Regions from separate parts of the Salinivibrio sp. IB872 genome, predicted to be linked through region 3. Evidence: predicted binding sites of a transcription regulator. Region 3 holds the regulator's gene; each other region holds the start of a gene.
What was found. Region 3 encodes CRP, which controls carbon source genes, mostly activating them, when cyclic AMP is high. Its sites were predicted from a motif close to TGTGANNNNNNTCACA; they were not measured.
Positions count from the first base shown of each region.

Region 1: the regulator CRP is predicted to act here: its motif matches at 2,867-2,882, upstream of cdd (cytidine deaminase).
Region 2: the regulator CRP is predicted to act here: its motif matches at 1,156-1,171, upstream of dinG (ATP-dependent DNA helicase DinG).

Region 1 is NZ_MUFO01000012.1:25,779-31,340, reverse strand. It holds gene BZJ18_RS06945 (hypothetical protein) at 1-6, opposite strand, end outside; gene BZJ18_RS06940 (thiopurine S-methyltransferase) at 264-881, shown strand; gene BZJ18_RS06935 (DMT family transporter) at 923-1,822, opposite strand; gene cdd (cytidine deaminase) at 1,912-2,808, opposite strand; gene BZJ18_RS06925 (ABC transporter substrate-binding protein) at 2,991-3,749, opposite strand; gene BZJ18_RS06920 (winged helix-turn-helix domain-containing protein) at 3,822-4,313, opposite strand; gene sbcB (exodeoxyribonuclease I) at 4,513-5,562, opposite strand, start outside.
Region 2 is NZ_MUFO01000021.1:11,462-17,023, reverse strand. It holds gene BZJ18_RS10255 (porin) at 1-742, opposite strand, end outside; gene dinG (ATP-dependent DNA helicase DinG) at 1,264-3,336, shown strand; gene BZJ18_RS10245 (sulfite exporter TauE/SafE family protein) at 3,352-4,125, shown strand; gene BZJ18_RS10240 (primosomal replication protein) at 4,141-4,695, shown strand; gene BZJ18_RS10235 (histone deacetylase family protein) at 4,779-5,562, shown strand, end outside.
Region 3 is NZ_MUFO01000002.1:206,867-212,428, forward strand. It holds gene BZJ18_RS01935 (hypothetical protein) at 5-871, opposite strand; gene crp (cAMP-activated global transcriptional regulator CRP) at 1,001-1,633, opposite strand; gene BZJ18_RS01945 (phosphoribulokinase) at 1,885-2,754, opposite strand; gene BZJ18_RS01950 (YheU family protein) at 2,814-3,032, opposite strand; gene BZJ18_RS01955 (hydrolase) at 3,180-4,142, opposite strand; gene BZJ18_RS01960 (TIGR02444 family protein) at 4,129-4,674, opposite strand; gene BZJ18_RS01965 (ABC transporter ATP-binding protein) at 4,617-5,562, opposite strand, start outside.

The DNA of each region.
Region 1 (5,562 bases), on a different contig from region 3:
GTACATGCGGATACCTGTATATATGATCAATACTGTATAAAAGAACAGTATTATTAAATCTGACTGTTGGCAAGTTGCCTGATGATTAATTTGTGATCAGGATCGTTATCTCTATCGTGTTGTGATCGGAAAGGAGATAGTCGAACAAGGAGCGTTCGTGAACAAAACGACACTGTTTTGTAGGGGCGAGGTATCGGCCGCCTCTCTGCATCATCAGGGAATTCAGATATAATCAAGGACTTTTAAATTGAGTCGGAGAGAGCATGGAGCAAGAGTTTTGGCATCAACGCTGGGCCGAAAATCAAATTGGCTTTCATCGCGATAGCGTACACCCCATGTTGATGGCGTATTGGTCTGCACTAAACCCGCGTTTGGACGAGGAAGTGCTGGTTCCGTTGTGTGGTAAGTCTATCGATTTGAATTGGCTAGCCGAGCGTCATGAGCGTGTGGTTGGGGTAGAGCTTAGTGATATCGCGGTACGCGCTTTTTTCTCTGAAAACCTTTACACACCGCAAGTGTATACGGCACCTTCTGGACACACGCATTATTGCTTTGACGAATTAGAGTTGATCAGTGGTGATTTCTTTACTGCGCGTTTGCAGCCGGCACCGTTAATTTATGATCGGGCGGCGTTAGTGGCAATGCCACCATCGATGCGTCAGCAGTATGTTGATCGCGTCACTTCCTTACTGGCCCCAGGTGGTCGCATGTTGCTTGTTACTCTGTTTTATCCACAAAGTGATGATCATCCGCCATTCTCTGTGGATGAACAGCTGGTTAGACAGACCTATCAAGGTATGAAAGTGACCTTGCTCGATACCTGTACCGAACCCTGTGGTGAGCGAGGGGAGCAAGTCTGGCTGATTCAAGCCGCTGAATAATGATAAAAAAGGGCCATCAGGCCCTTTTTCTATCGAGTGCGTTACGCTGGTTTGGCTTTGGTGGCGTGATACTGACGGGATTCCCAGTGCGTGATAAAGAACACGGCGGCGATAATAATGCCGGCCCCTAACCATAATCGACCGGGTGGAACCCAGCTAAAGACTAACCAGCCAAATAACACATTTAACGGCAATTTGGCGTGATCAAACGGCTGAACAAATGAAGCATCTGCAACGGCATAGGCCTTGGCGATGGCCCATTGGGCTAAGGCGGTGAGCAGGCCAGCACCGATCAGCATCCACCATGCTGTCGCACTTGCTGGTAGCGTCCAATCCGGTACGGCAAGCACCAAATTAAAAGGCGTGATCAATAGCAACAGGTAGACCACCATAGTTGTTGGCGGATCATAGGCGGATAAACGTTTGACCATCAACGAATAGGTGGCCCAAAAAAACGCAGCGCCGACAGGCAATAAGGTGGCCCACGTAAATCCTTCTGACCAAGGCTCCAAGATAATCATCGCACCACAGAAACCCGCGAGGGTTGCTAAGCTGCGAGCGATACCGACACGTTCACGTAAAAATAACCCAGAACCAATGGTGGCAAATAAGGGAGAAGTCATCAGTAGAGCAATACCTTGCCAAATCGGTACAGGGTAAGCGAGGGCCCACAGCCACAGTTGAATGCCAATCACCGAGATAAACACGCGCAGACAGTGTTTTCCTAAATGTTCTGTTTTTAATGCGTGGCGTACACCCAGCTGTTTCAGCCACGGGATCATGGCAACCAGTGCGATCGCATATTGAATAAAGGCAACGGTGGTTGACGGCAAGCCGAGTTTAAAACTGACGTATTGTGAGAGGCTATTAACCAGCGCAAAACAGAGGCCGGCGATCAACATCCAGGCAGCACCTTGGATGGGATTATGAATTTGTTTCATCGCTGTGGTTATCCGAAAAAAGATGCTCGGATAGTAGCGTAAAACAGGCCGCAGAGCGACTAGAAATCAATGCGGCCTTATGTTTTGTATTAAGCTCTTAACCCTGCATATAACAAGGGAATGTCGGGATTAATGGCATCCAAGCTTGCTTGAGTGTCGGCCAGATGACTCACGGTGCTGTTCACCACTTCGGCTAATGCCACAGAGGCAATCTTATCCCACGAGTAGCCCGCCATATTGGCGGCAATTAAAGCAACTTGAAGCGGAGGCAAACTCGGATTAAAGGCCGCATTCTCGGCATACATTCCTTTAAATACACGGCCATCGCTTGTTTCAATCGCGACACCGCTGTAGTTGCCCGAATAAGGTGCATGGCTAATGTTCGCCGCTTCAACGGCTTGTTTAAGCAGAGGATCGTCAATATCGTCCGCCGTTAAGCCTTGCGTTAGGTCGGCAAGCAGTCGCGCTTTAATACCTAGGTCGGCAGGGCCAAATGCTTCGGGAAGATAAGCGTGCAGTGATTTAGCGTCCGATTTAGGCAGTTGAATCACTAAGTCCTCAGCACCATTCAACTCGTTCATAAACTGGCGACAATGGCCGCAAGGACTGTAATTAATGGTGATGTCGGTTAAGCGCGTCGCCCCTTTGGTCCATGCGTGGCTGATCGCAGATTGCTCTGCATGCACGGTTTGTCCGAGTTGAACGCCAGTCAGTTCGATATTTGCACCTAGGTATAAGGTGCCATCTTCTCCTCTGACAATCGCCCCAACATTAAAACGAGAAATGGGTGTCACAGCATAGGCTGCGGCCAGCGGGAGTAAAGCAAGGCGCAATGCCGCGCCAGACAGGCCACTCGCGGCTTCCATATCTGCCACTTGCGCGGGCGTAAAGGTCGCATCAAACGCCGATGCGTGAAGCCATTCCGAGACGGTGCTCTGTAGTGAGTCTGGCAATTGTGTCAGTGCGTCAATGAGTGCGGTTCGCATAGCATCACTTCTAAATGGTTAACGGCCTATCAGTGTAGAGAAGCGATCTTGATAAATGTGTGAGTAATATCACGCATGCAATGCAAATATGATCTTGTTGCTCAAACTTAGAGTGACGTCAACATTTTTAAGCCTGTAAATACAGTCACTATGATGGCTTTTAAATACAGTCGCGAAGCTTGCTATTCCGGTTGCCAGTCCACGTAGGGGCGATGAACTTTATAATACTCACGCGCTAATGCGCCACTGTCACGCAGGCGAGTGATCAACGCGGTGAGGTAGGCATCAATGGCCTGACCTTTCTCTCCTTTGGGGATCACAAATACATCTTGAAAATCAGCAAAATGTGCGCGGCGAATATTGGTTAGCCCTAACTGCTTGAGCACCATGTCGGCCTCCTCTTGCGCCCAGACAAACCCATCAATGCGGCCAGCGGCAAGACGGCGCAAGGATTGTTCAATACTGTGCGAACGCTTGACTTTAAACGGCATGTAATAGGGTACCGCCTCAATCGTATAAGGTTCCGGATTAGCCCATAGGACATCAACGGGGAGGGGATTATTTTTATGGGTATATAAAACATGGGTGACATCGCCAAACGACTCACTGCTAAATGCAAAGGGCAAATCGGTGACTGTTTTCGTTGGGCGCACGGCGGGCAGCATTAAATCGGCACTGCCTTGTACGATGCCATTAATCGCGCGATGAATGGGAAATACGGTGATTTCGATTTGCGTGTTCGGATCTTGGTCATCGAGAAAGCGTACAAAATCCACGAATGGCCCTGACCCGTCAAGATTAATTAAGCCCGGCAGCTCACCCATATGGATCACGAGTGTTTCTGGAGCATCGTTTAGCTGGTTATTGTCGCTTTTTGCCCATGTGTCGGAGAGAGGCAGGAGAATTATGTATAGTAGCAATAGCAATAACCGTTTTCCCATGTAGCCTCCATTTAGTCAATAAAAAGCTCGCGACGAGATCCTGTCGGCTCTTTAGCCCACAAACGTAAAAGCTCAAGTGAGTAATGCTGTTATTCCAATAATCACGGTTGCAGCGCTAAGTAGTACAATCAGTGGTTTGGTGATACTAAAGTCTGCCGCTTGTAAATCATCTGGCTTCGCGAGCGATGGTGGCTCATCGGCTTGTGGTTGCGTTCTCGGTGCGGGTCGATGCGACAGGGTTTGTTGGGGCAAGGCAACGCGGTAGCCAAACTCGCCCACCACTTCAAAGGGCAAGCACTTTTTGCCGTTACGATAGGACTTTGCCATTAAAGACGTCACCACACTTTGGTGCTGCGCAAACGAGCTATCCGGTAATGCAACTTGCTTAAATAGCGTGCGGCTGGATAGCACTTCTCCCGCGTAGTAGCAAAGCATTTCTAGCATGCGTGACTCTTCGTAGGACAGTACCGTGATGGTTTGGTCGGTCCAATATAAGGTTCTGCTTTCTGGTTCGAAATCAACATCCGCAAATCGATAACAGCGCGTATTCACTTTGGTTGTCATAATTGAGCCCACTCCACACGATACTCTTTTTAAAAGTGTGGACTCAAATCACGGTTCTGCAACTAGAATATGGACGTTTTTTTTGGTAGACGAAGTTGGGCAGCGTGTGAGGAAATTTTTAAAAGCGACTATCTATCAGAAAGATAGTAGGCTTTCCCTTGCCAATGGCTCCGATGACACCACGGCAAGGGAAGCAAAATTAACTGACCAAGGATTCCACATAGTGGTACACCGCTTTGAGGATCTTCAGCTGGTGTTCATCGTCTTGGTGAGCATCGACCAATTGCTGTAAGTTTTCCATGTATGCAGGCAAGTGGGCCTCGAAATAGTCGCGACGGTGCATAAACCACTTTTGCTGCTCAGCGTCAGTCAGTGTCCACGGATAATTACGCGCGCGATAGCGGAATAGCAGCGGCTTTATGCGCCAGTCGTCAACGCTCAAATCGAGCGCGGCAAGATTTTCAGGATCGCGCGCACGAATAATTTCCATCGCACTTTGATCACTTTTCGAGAAAAAGCCTGCATATAGGGCACTATCGACGTCCTGATCGTCAAAGGGTTTTGATTCGGCAAAGACGGCAACCAGCTTTTCTCTTAGCTCTGGTGCGGCTTTGAGCGCTTTTAGATGACGCAAGCAGGCTTCGCGATCTACCCCTAAGCGCGCAGCATCTTCCGGACGTAGCGTTTTTGCATCAGCTAAGACCGGGCATTTGTTGATGTGCACGAGTTTCAGTGGTGCCGGTAATTCATCCTCCGCGAGTGCATGATGAGGCGTATACAAACGCTCGCGCAGCGCATCGACATCAAGCTCAAAAAGCGGTGCTGGGTCTCGCGCCAAATCAATGGTGATCACCGCATTGGGATTTTCAGGATGCCAAGCAACTGGCACGATCCAACTGGTGTTGCTTCGCTCGGTGCCAAACATACCCGAGACATGAACCAGTGGGGTCATATTCACCACATCAATCAGGGTTTTGATTTTGTTTTTATGGCGATGGGTCAGCAAATAATTGAATAAACGCGGTTGTGCAGCTTTTACTTTTTTGGCCAGCTCAATGGTGGCGTACACATCCGCCATAGCATCATGCGCATTACTGTGCTCAATGCCGTTGGCAACCGAGAGTTTTTCCAGCTTAAAGCTTGGCTTGCCATTTTCATCATGCGGCCACTCAATACCCTCGGGGCGCAACGCATAGCAAGCGCGCATCACATCGAGTAAATCCCACCGTGAATTTCCGTTTTGCCAACT
Region 2 (5,562 bases), on a different contig from region 3:
TATCGGTTTTCTTAGAGCCAGTATCTACGGTGTTTACACCGTAAGAAGCCGCAAGACCTACGTTTTCGATACCTTTGTATTCGATTTCGAAGTTGTAGTTTTCTACGTCACCTTTTGAGTTGTAGGCGTAGTCATCATTGCCTGCGTTTGCAGCAGCATCATCTGCGTAGAAATAGTAAACACGCATATCGATGTCAGCAACACGGTAACCTAGACGACCGTCATAGATTTTGTACTCGTCAGTACCTTCTTTACCATCACTGTTTTGCAGGGTAGAGAAGCCTGCGTAGAAAGTGCCGTTGTCATAAACGTATTTGGCTACTTGATCACCCTCGGTACGCAAAGTACCGTTGTTCGCAGATGCAAGCTCGTAATCTTTGGTGATACCCATGTCATCGTTGATCAGCAGTTGACGACCGAAGGTGATAGTACCCCAGTTGCTGCCTTTAAAACCAACGTACAGCTCGTCATTTTTGGTGGTGCTGTCTTCGAATTTAAATGCGAAGTGACCGATAGCTGCTAGGTCGTCAGAAACTGCAACTTCAGTGTTAACCGCGAAGTCACCGTCATCTAGACGCCATTGACCGTCTTGGTTCTCACCGATAGCTTGGAAGTATTGAACTTCTGCTGCACCAGACGCGTCTACTTTAACGCCGTCTGCGTCATACAGGTTGATGCTTGCAGATGCTGAGCCAGCAGCCAGCAGAGCTGGAACTGCCATTGCTAGAATAGTCTTTTTCATGGTTAATCCACTGCCTTTTCTATTTAGTCATTATGAGTTCCTTCATGGAACTCTGTTATATGGTGGCTGTCATAATGCTGCGAAGAACAAAATGCCAGACCACTGAAACTTCGTGGCTAATCGTGCAGAACATTCTGGATTCTGTCAACTAGCCCGAAACCGCGCAAATCATAACCCACAAAACATAAAAAACAAACAGTTAGCCACCCCACCTGAATTAAGATCACAGTTTACGGTTACAAAACCAGCAAATTTGATGAAAGTTAACAACACAACAAAACAGATTAATATATCGATAAATCAACTTATAACCGTGAAATTCAGAATATATAACCAATCAATCACTTAAATCAGGTGTATTTCTAATCACAAGACAGATCAGCAAGATAGTGCAAATTGGTTCAATATAAATTCGTGATTGGGATCTCATTAATGTAAAGAAATCTTGCAGTTCGGGATCGTTTTCACGTTTTTGAGTCGTGCTATACTGCGCGCCATTCTCCCTTAAGCCGGACATATTGATGCTCAGCCCTGCCGTAAAATCAGACATCCGCGCCTGCTATCAAACCCTACAAGCGCAACTTCCCCATTTTGTCCCTAGAAAGGTACAAAACTATCTCGTGGCAGAGCTTGCAAAAACGCTAGCAGGCGATTACGACAACAAGCGCCGGCTATTTGTGGCGGAGGCGGGTACGGGTGTGGGCAAATCGATGGCCTATCTTATGGGGGCCATCCCCTTTGCGCTAAACAACAATAAAAAAGTGGTGATTTCGACCGCGACAGTGGCTTTGCAAGAGCAGTTAGCCAATAAAGACATTCCATTTTTTCGTCGCATCTGCCCAAAACCGTTTGATTTTATTCTGGCAAAAGGGCGTCAACGATATTGCTGTGCACACAAATTGAGTGCGGTGGCGGATACAGACAGCATCCAAGGCGCGCTGTTCACCCAAAAGCCCAAGCAAAACGAGCAACGGCTACTCAATGATATGTACTCGGCATTTAGCCGCGGAAAGTGGGATGGCGACCGTGATAGCTGGCCCAAGCCGATTGCCGATCATCTCTGGCAAGCCATTGCATCAGACAAACATACTTGCCACGCTGGGTTGCACGCTCATCGTCAGTGCCCCTTCGCTAAAGCGCGCGAGGCGATGGACAAAGCGGATGTCGTGGTCGTCAATCACAGTCTATTATTGGCTGATCTCGAGCTAGGTGGCGGGGTGATCTTGCCCGAGCCAGAGCAATGTCTTTATATGATTGATGAAGCCCACCATTTGCCGACGGTCGCGCGCGACTTTTCTGCCGCCAATGCCAGTTTACTCGGGGCGACTGGATGGCTGGAAAAGCTCAACCAAGCCACGGTTAAGCTCGGTAATACCGCGGATATGAAGCGCGCAAACCGCTTCGTGGATAGCTTATTAGACGCGATCCAAGTGCTGATCCCCACTTTACGCGACACCAACCAAATTATTAGTGGGTTACCCCTCAATGGGGATGGCTGCTACCGTTTTGTTGATGGCGAACTGCCTGACGCCTTGGTAGAACCCTGCCAGCAATTGAAGCAGGCGAGTAAAAAAGCCAACCAAAGCTTGGCGAAAATTCACGATTTGATCAACGAGCGACTGAAAGAAAATGACATATCGGCCAAGCTCGCCGACCCTGCGCTTGCGGAAAGTGCCTTTTTCTTACAACGGCTTGAGAACCTAGAAAAAGTCTGGTCACTGATGGCACAACCCAACGCAAACAAAGGTGCACCTCTCGCGCGCTGGGTACAGCGTTGCCAAGAGCGCGAAGATGACCGCTGGGTCCACGTCTCGCCGTTAGAAGTCGGCTGGCGTCTTGATCAAATGCTGTGGTCACGGGCAGCCGGTGTCGGGCTGTTTTCTGCCACATTGCGCGCACTCAATCGGTTTAGCTATTTTTGTCGCCAAGTCGGTCTAAGCGAAAGCGATGGCACGCGCTATTTGGCGTTACCCTCCCCCTTTGACTATGCCAATCAAGCAAGGCTGATAGTGCCTGCGATGCCCTGTGAGCCACAAGCAAAACAGTTCACCGATGTGCTTAGCGACAAAGTGCTTGAGTATTTGGAAGGCGAAACCGCATCACTGGTGCTATTCGCCTCCTATTGGCAAATGCATCAAGTGGCTAAAACCTTGGAGCCGCACTGTCGCCGTCATCAATGGCAACTACTCTGCCAAGGCACCCTGTCACGTAGTGCACTGTTAGATCAACACAAAGAGGCGGTTGCCGCCGGGAAAACCAGTATTATTTTTGGGACCGGCAGTTTTTCTGAAGGGCTAGATTTACCCGGCAAACTACTGACAAACTTGATTATTACCAAAATTCCCTTTGCTGTGCCCACCTCACCGGTGGAAGAGGCTCACGCCGAATACATTGAAAAATGTGGTGGCAATCCGTTTTTGCAAATTTCGGTTCCCGAGGCAAGTAAAAAGCTAGTGCAATCAGTCGGGCGTCTACTGCGCAAAGAGGAAGACTCTGGTAGAGTAGTACTTCTTGACCGGCGTATTATCACCCGCAGATATGGCCAATCATTACTCGACTCGTTGCCACCCTTTAAGCGCGTCGTCGAACAATAACTAGAAAGAATTCGCATGCTTGAACTGATTGACCTCTCTACCCTGATTATTTTAGGGCTTACGGCGTTTGTCGCCGGCTTTATTGATGCGGTAGCTGGCGGTGGTGGAATGCTCACTGTCCCCGCCTTGCTATCCTTAGGTTTGCCGCCACATATTGCCTTAGGGACCAATAAACTTGCCGCCACTTTTGCATCAAGCACCGCGGCCTTTACCTATTATAAAAAGCGGCTTTTTTCGCCTCGGTTTTGGCAACATGCCTTTTGGGCAACATTAATTGGTGCCACCTTAGGCACTTTGTTGGTCGACGTATTGAGCACCGAGTGGCTTGAAAAGGCGATTCCTTTGGTGGTGCTGATCGCTGCGGTTTATACGGTATGGCACCCTCAGCCCAAGGTCGATAACCATAAATTGCCCACGCCCTGCCCGAAGCTCCCCATTAAGCAATGGGGGCAAGGCCTCTCACTGGGCTTTTACGATGGGGTGGCAGGGCCTGGAACGGGCGCGTTTTGGACAGTCTCGACCATGTCGATGTATCGCATGAACATTTTGCTGTCATCAGGACTTGCCAAGGCGATGAATTTTACCAGTAACTTCACCTCCTTGGTTGCCTTTGCACTGCTGGGGCATGTTAACTGGGCACTCGGGCTAACCATGGGTGTCTGCTTAATGTTAGGCGCTTTTATTGGGGCCCATTCTGCCATTCGCTTTGGTAGTCGATTTATCCGTCCGATTTTTGTCACGGCCGTGGTCGTGCTCGCGGGTAAGCTTGCATTAGACGCATGGTTTTAAGGTAATTTAATCATCATGAAAGCCCAGCTCGAAACAATGCATCAGTTACTCGACCAACTGGCCAAGCGTGCCGCTGAGGTCGATAGACGTCGCGGAGAAGCAAACGCGCCTTTGTTCTCTATTCAGCTTTTTCAGTGCAAAGGCAAGCTGCTTACCCCTTGTGTAAACGAAGCGCAAGGGCTGCTTAATGTGATGCGACGCGACGACGAGCAAGGTCTATTGACCGAAGCAAGAGCGACACATATTTGTGAAACCTTATTGGCACAAATCAGTGCGCTGCAACGTGAGCTGGCGACGCTACCATTACGTAAACAAGAACATGCGACTCGTGGACGTCGCCGCCAATCCATAGGTGAACTTTACCAAGAGCTCGCGAAACACCAAGATTGGGAACGACGCTTGGAAGACAAGCTCAGAGATGCGAATGCCAGCGTCGATGCAGCAAGCACTCCGGCAGTCCGCCAAGACTACCAGAAGCAAGTTTTAGCCCTAGAGCAACGCTTAGCCCGATGCCGCCAAGCTCGCGAGCGTATTGAAAGTACCATCAGTTATCGTGAGCGCAAGACCTAGGAGCGCACGGGGTAAATCCGACATCATAGTAAATCTGTTACGGCATTAGCCAATACGCGCAAATCAGCACAAAGGAGCTTAGGGTGTTACCTCTGATTTACCATCCTATTTATTCTGACTTCCCGCTCCCTGAAGGTCATAGGTATCCCCTTCAGAAGTACCGCCTTCTATACGAGCGTCTCAGCGCATGCAACTTGCCAGTCACGTTCGACCAACCGACAGCGGCAGACCGTCGGGTGATCGAACCCGTGCATGACCACGGCTATATCAGTCACTTAATCAAAGGCGAGCTACCGCTGGCCAAAATGCGTCGAATAGGCTTTCCATGGAGTAAGGCCTTAATCACACGTAGTCTCACCTCGTTAGGCGGCACTACGTTGACCGTTGACCACGCGCTTGAGACCGGGCTTGCCATTCATCTAACCGGTGGCTACCATCACGCTCACTACGATTTTGGCAGTGGTTTCTGCTTATTTAATGACCTAATGATTGCGGCACGCCACGCATTGTCTCACCGTGGCATAGACAAAGTGTTAATTGTTGATTGTGACGTACACCATGGCGATGGAACGGCCGCGTTAGCGAAAGATCACCCGGATATCATCACGTTTTCAGTTCATTGTGAGAAGAATTTCCCCTCGCGTAAGCCGCCGTCGACAATCGATTTACCGTTACCTAAAGGCACCGGTGATGATGATTACCTCAGCGCGTTTTTGCCCTTGCTCGAACTCGCCATCGCGCAGTATCGTCCTGACATGGTCATTTATGACGCCGGGGTCGACATTCATCGGGACGATGCGCTCGGCTATCTCGATGTGTCAACAAACGGCATCTATCAGCGCGATCTGGGCGTACTCTCGTGCTGCA
Region 3 (5,562 bases):
GTGTTTAGCGACTTTCAATATCGAGCCAGAATTTATCGTCAATTGCCTGAGTCTCATTACTCAGATGTGGGTTGTCGACCCGAATAAACGTGCGCTCACCAATATTGGCTTTCTCAAAGGTCTCTTTTACCAGAGGGGCATTCTCAAAAAATTCGATGAAGGATCCGTCTTGATAGGCGGCCGCAAAGGCATCGTTGAGCATGGTCGCTACCTCTGGGTTTTGGGGCGATACAAACAAGAACATTGGGAAGCGGTAGATCAGCATTAAGTGCGGATCAACCAACAGATTTGTATATTGAGGTCGCTCTGCCAGCTCGCTAAAAGGTTCGATAAGCGCACGCGGGAAGAGGTCGGCCCGTCCGGTATCGACGCCTTTAAAGATATTCTCAAAGCTTGAGATTTCTCGAACCCGAAATCCCGCCGACTGCAAGACCTTCACATCCGCCCAGCCTTGCCCTTGGATCATGGTCAGACTATTGAGCCCTGCTTGGTCACTGATTTGTGCAAGCTTGGGTTCGGTGGCTTGATTGGTAATGAACAAGCGATGGCCTAATAGACCCCGAAAGACTGGATAACGGATGGGAAGTAACTCTGACTCAAGGGTACGGTCGGCCCCGAGCCAATCTACCGTCAGTCGTCCTTGTTTTAGCATTTCCACTTTACGAGACTGAGAGCCAATTTGACCTTGAAAGGCTTGTAAAGTGACAGACTCACCTGATTTTTCCGCTAAAAACTCAATCAAGTCGATAGCGTATAAATCGAGGGCAGAGCCAGCCCGTGGTTCTGGATGGACAATGGTGATATTCGCCGCAGCAGTTGAAGAAACCGCCGCGAGTAGCAATGCAGCAAGGGTTTGACGTAAGCTTCTCATAAACGACATCCTGTTAATCAGTTGTTAGATTGGTCGTTTTTGAAGTGTAGAACTTGGTTAATGAGTTTTCAGTCAATAAAAATAAAAAAACCGACGCAAAAACGCCGGTTTTGTCGCAACACGCGAGGATTAGCGTGTGCCGTAAACCACAATGGTTTTACCGTGAGCTGAGATAAGGTTCTGCTCTTCCAGCATTTTAAGGATACGCCCAACCGTCTCTCGCGAACAGCCAACAATCTGACCAATCTCTTGACGTGTGATCTTGATTTGCATGCCGTCAGGGTGAGTCATGGCGTCAGGTTGCTTCGCCAAGTTCAGTAGGGTTTGCGCAATGCGGCCGGTCACGTCCAGGAAGGCAAGGTCTCCCACTTTCTGGCTGGTCACTTGCAGGCGACGCGCCATCTGAGAGGATAGACGCATCAAAATGTCTGGGTTAACTTGGATCAGCTGGCGGAATTTCTTGAATGAAATTTCTGCCACTTCGCAAGGTGATTTCGCACGTACCCATGCGGTGCGCTCTTGGTCCTCTTCGAACAGACCAAGTTCGCCGATGAAGTCACCTTGGTTAAGGTAAGACAGGATCATCTCCTTGCCTTCTTCATCTTTGATTAGTACGGCCACAGAACCTTTCACGATGTAGTACAAGGTCTCCGCCTTTTCCCCTGCATGGATCAGAGTACTTTTGGACGGGTACTTGTGAATATGACAATGTGAAAGGAACCACTCGAGTGTAGGGTCTGTTTGAGGTTTTCCTGGAACCATATAACTTATTTCCTCTGCATGTGTTGCCCGGCAACGACGTCCTGTCTTTGTCTGAATGGAAACCCATCAGTCCAATGCACAGAATACGAGGTCTTGGCGCAGGCTACAAGCTCACTGTATGTTAACAAGAGTGTATCTTTTTTCTATCTGGATTTCTTGATTTTGATCTAAGCCAACCGCCTAAAAATTCGGCAAAAATGTGGCTAAGATCACGACCTGAGAAGTAATACACGTTAAGTGCGCTACGGCGGTTAACCTATCTTGCCTTTCTCAATCAACTGTTGGATCAAGGGGCGAATAATCAGCTCCATTGCAAATCCCATTTTACCGCCGGGCACGACCAGCGTGTTGTGCCGAGACATAAACGCGCCACTGATCATTTGCAGTAAGTAAGGAAAATCGACGTTCTTCATACCACGAAAGCGGATCACGACAAAGCTTTCGTCGAGTGACGGGATCCCTTTTGCATTCAGCGGGTTGGATGTGTCTACGGTCGGGACACGTTGGAAGTTAATATGCGTGCGAGAAAACTGCGGCGTAATGTAGTGCAAATAATCATCCATGGAGCGCACGATCGAGTCCGTGACGGCCTCGCGGGAATGGCCTCGGTCGCGCGTATCGCGGACAAACTTTTGAATCCACTCCAAGTTAACGATAGGCACCATGCCGATCAGTAAATCAACATGCTGGGCGACATTGACGTCACCATCCACCACCCCGCCATGCAAGCCTTCATAAAATAATACGTCGGTATTTTCAGGCAGATCTTGCCAGGGAGTGAAGGTGCCCGGCATTTGGTTATAAGGCACGGCTTCATCAAAGGTGTGTAGATAACGACGGTATTTACCTGTGCCTTGTTCGCCATATTCTTTAAAAAATTGCTCAAGGCGTGGGAAGTCGTTGGCCGTGGGGCCAAAGTAGCTAATATGACGACCTTGTTCACGGGCTTTACGGATCTCAACATCCATTTCTGGCCGCGTGAAGCGGTGAAAGCTATCGCCCTCTAACCAAGAGGCTTTGATGTTCATCATATTGAACATCTTACGAAACGCTTCGGAGGTCGTGGTTGTGCCTGCGCCGGATGAACCGGTCACAGCGATGATTGGGTGTTTAGCCGACATGACGAGCCCTGTCATTGATCAGTCTGAATTTACACCGCAGCCCACAAGGGGAGGCGGTGTTACGGTCTGAGATCGCGCTGACGACGAATATCCACTGTCTCATGCAGCTCAGAGTATACAATCACGGCGTCGCCGGATTTTAATTGTTCACGCACTTGTTCAACTTTCTCAGCAAAGCTGACTTCCTGCTCACCGTAATCTGTCCCTTCCCTCAACACAAAGTGTTCAATTAAATTGGTCAAGGTCTCGGCTGGCACAGATTGCCATGGAACCATCATACTACATCACCTTTTGCTGACATCGGGATGGCACGGACGCCATCTCCATGCTTAGGTTGTGAATTAGCTCCCATTTTACCGAATTATGCGTGTAGGTGCAGTGTGTCTATGTCGATTTAGTCACAATTTATCGTGACGATTGGGGCATCAGGTGTCGAGTTGCTCAGCTATCCACGCGGGCACTGCCTCTTCCAACCATAAACGCGGTGCACGCCAATGGCCAGTGACAAACCCAACATGTCCGCCATGGTCAGTGAGTTGATAGCGTATATTGGCCGGTAATGGCGTGGTTGGGATCACCGCATCAGTCATAAAAGGATCGTCTTTGGCATGAATGATGGTCAAAGGGGCGCGGATCGCAGGCAACACGGATAAGCCACTGCATTGCTGGTAGTAATGATGTGCGTCCTCAAACCCATGCAGTGGTGCGGTGACGGTTTGATCAAACTCGAATAAGGTCGAAATACGGGGCTGCTCGCCTGCTTGCCAGCGACCCACTTGGGCGTGTCGCGTGAGCTTATCTGACAGGGTTTGTCGCATCGAGCGAAGTAGGTACGCTTGGTAGACACGTGAGAACCCTTGCTGAATGCGTAACGAGCAGGCGGCAAGGTCTAAGGGGGGTGACACTGCGCAGCCACTGGAGACAATCGGATCGTCCGCATACTCTGCCAAATAGCGCACCAGCATGTTGCCGCCTAGCGATACGCCCACGGCATGAATAGGATGCTGAGGATAACGCATGCGTAATGTGGTCAAAAAATAGCGCGCATCCTGTGTCTCGCCTGAGTGATAAGTGCGCGGGACGCGGTTTAAGCGGCCACTGCAACTACGAAAGTGCATCACCACACCGCACCAGCCTTGGCGCTGAAAAGCAGCCAGTAATCCATTCGCGTACGGGCTATGAAAACTGCCAGCGAGGCCATGAAAAAGCACCACTATCGGTTGGCCGGGCTGAGGCGTCTGTGTCCAAGCGAGATCGACGAAATCACCATCCGGTAAATCCAGCTGTTGCCACAAAGGAGAGATCACGGGTTGCCGCCGCATCAGCCGTGGCATGATGGTTTGTAGATGAGGATTACGGGCGCTGGGAATCGGTTCAAAAGGCGTCATCAGCGTCTCCTTGATCATCTTCTTTAACCACACCGGCGCGCAGAGTGGGATAGAGCGATTTGGCCGAGGGCGAGAGTTGACGGCAATAATACGCCAACGGCGAGGGCGACTCGGTCAGCCATGTTTGTTGATTCAAGGCGTGGATGAGGTCTTGTTGTTGGAACTTCTCGAGGCTGAGCTCGAAATTCAGCATTTTTTTATATTGTCCCGCGCCAACGCGCGGTTTGATATCGCGACGTAGGTTGCGGTAGGCAATCAGCAAATGCTCAGAGCGGCTGAGCGATTGTTTAAGTTGGCTGAGGCTCTCTGGGGCAAGGCCATAGCCATGGCTTTCTAGCCAAGCCAGCAACAAGGCAAGGTTGACGTTGCCCTGATGCTGATCTTGCAATTTAAGACACGCCTGTTTGACGTCTTGCTTGCCATAGTGTTGCAAACAAAACTGCCACAGGTCGGCTGCATTCGCTTGGCCGGGAATTAGGCTTGATTGAATGCCGCCTCCATGGCTTCCAGTTCTTCCTGTCGCTCCATCCATTCTTGCTCTACCTCTTCCAGCGCTGATTTGGCATCAGCCTGGCGTTGTAATTGTTGCGCGAGTTGGGCTTTTTGGTCTGCGCCATAAATTGTTGGGTCGGCCAGTTTGGTCTCTGCATCGGCAATAATGGCAGAGAGCTGTTCGATTTTTGTGTCTAGGCTGTCAATTTTTTTACGAAGTGGCGCGGTTTTTTGGCGAAGTTCGGCCTCGCGACGCTTTTGTGCCTTACGATCGACCTGACGTTGCTGGGGGGCGGCTTTGTCATCGGCGTTTTGTTTTTTACTTTCCGCGCGGTCGGCACGCTGTTGCTCGCCAAGCCAGCGATGGTAGTCGTGTAAGTCACCGTCAAAGGGTTGCACCGCGCCGTTGTCGACAAGATAAAGATCGTCGGTGGTCGCGCGCAGCAGAAAGCGATCATGGCTTACGATCACCATCGCCCCTTCAAACGATTGTAGGGCAAGCGTCAAGGCTTGGCGCATATCTAAATCAAGGTGGTTAGTCGGTTCGTCAAGCAGCAGCAGGTTAGGCTTTTGCCACACCAATAACGCTAATACCAAGCGTGCCTTCTCGCCTCCCGAAAAGGGACCAATGGTCTCAAGCGCTTTATCACCCTGAAAGCCAAAGCGCCCTAAGAAGTCACGTAGCGTTTGCTCGGCTGTGGTGGGCGCAAGGCGATTCATATGTTGCAGTGGGGTTTCGTCAATGCGCAAGGTATCGAGTTGATGCTGCGCAAAATAGCCAATTTTTACCCCTTGGGAGTAACTGAGCTCACCAGCCATGGCTGGCAAGGTGCCAGCAAGAAGTTTGATCAGCGTAGACTTACCCGCACCATTGCGGCCTAACAAACCAATACGCGCGCCTGGGACTAGGTTGAGGCGGATATTTTCC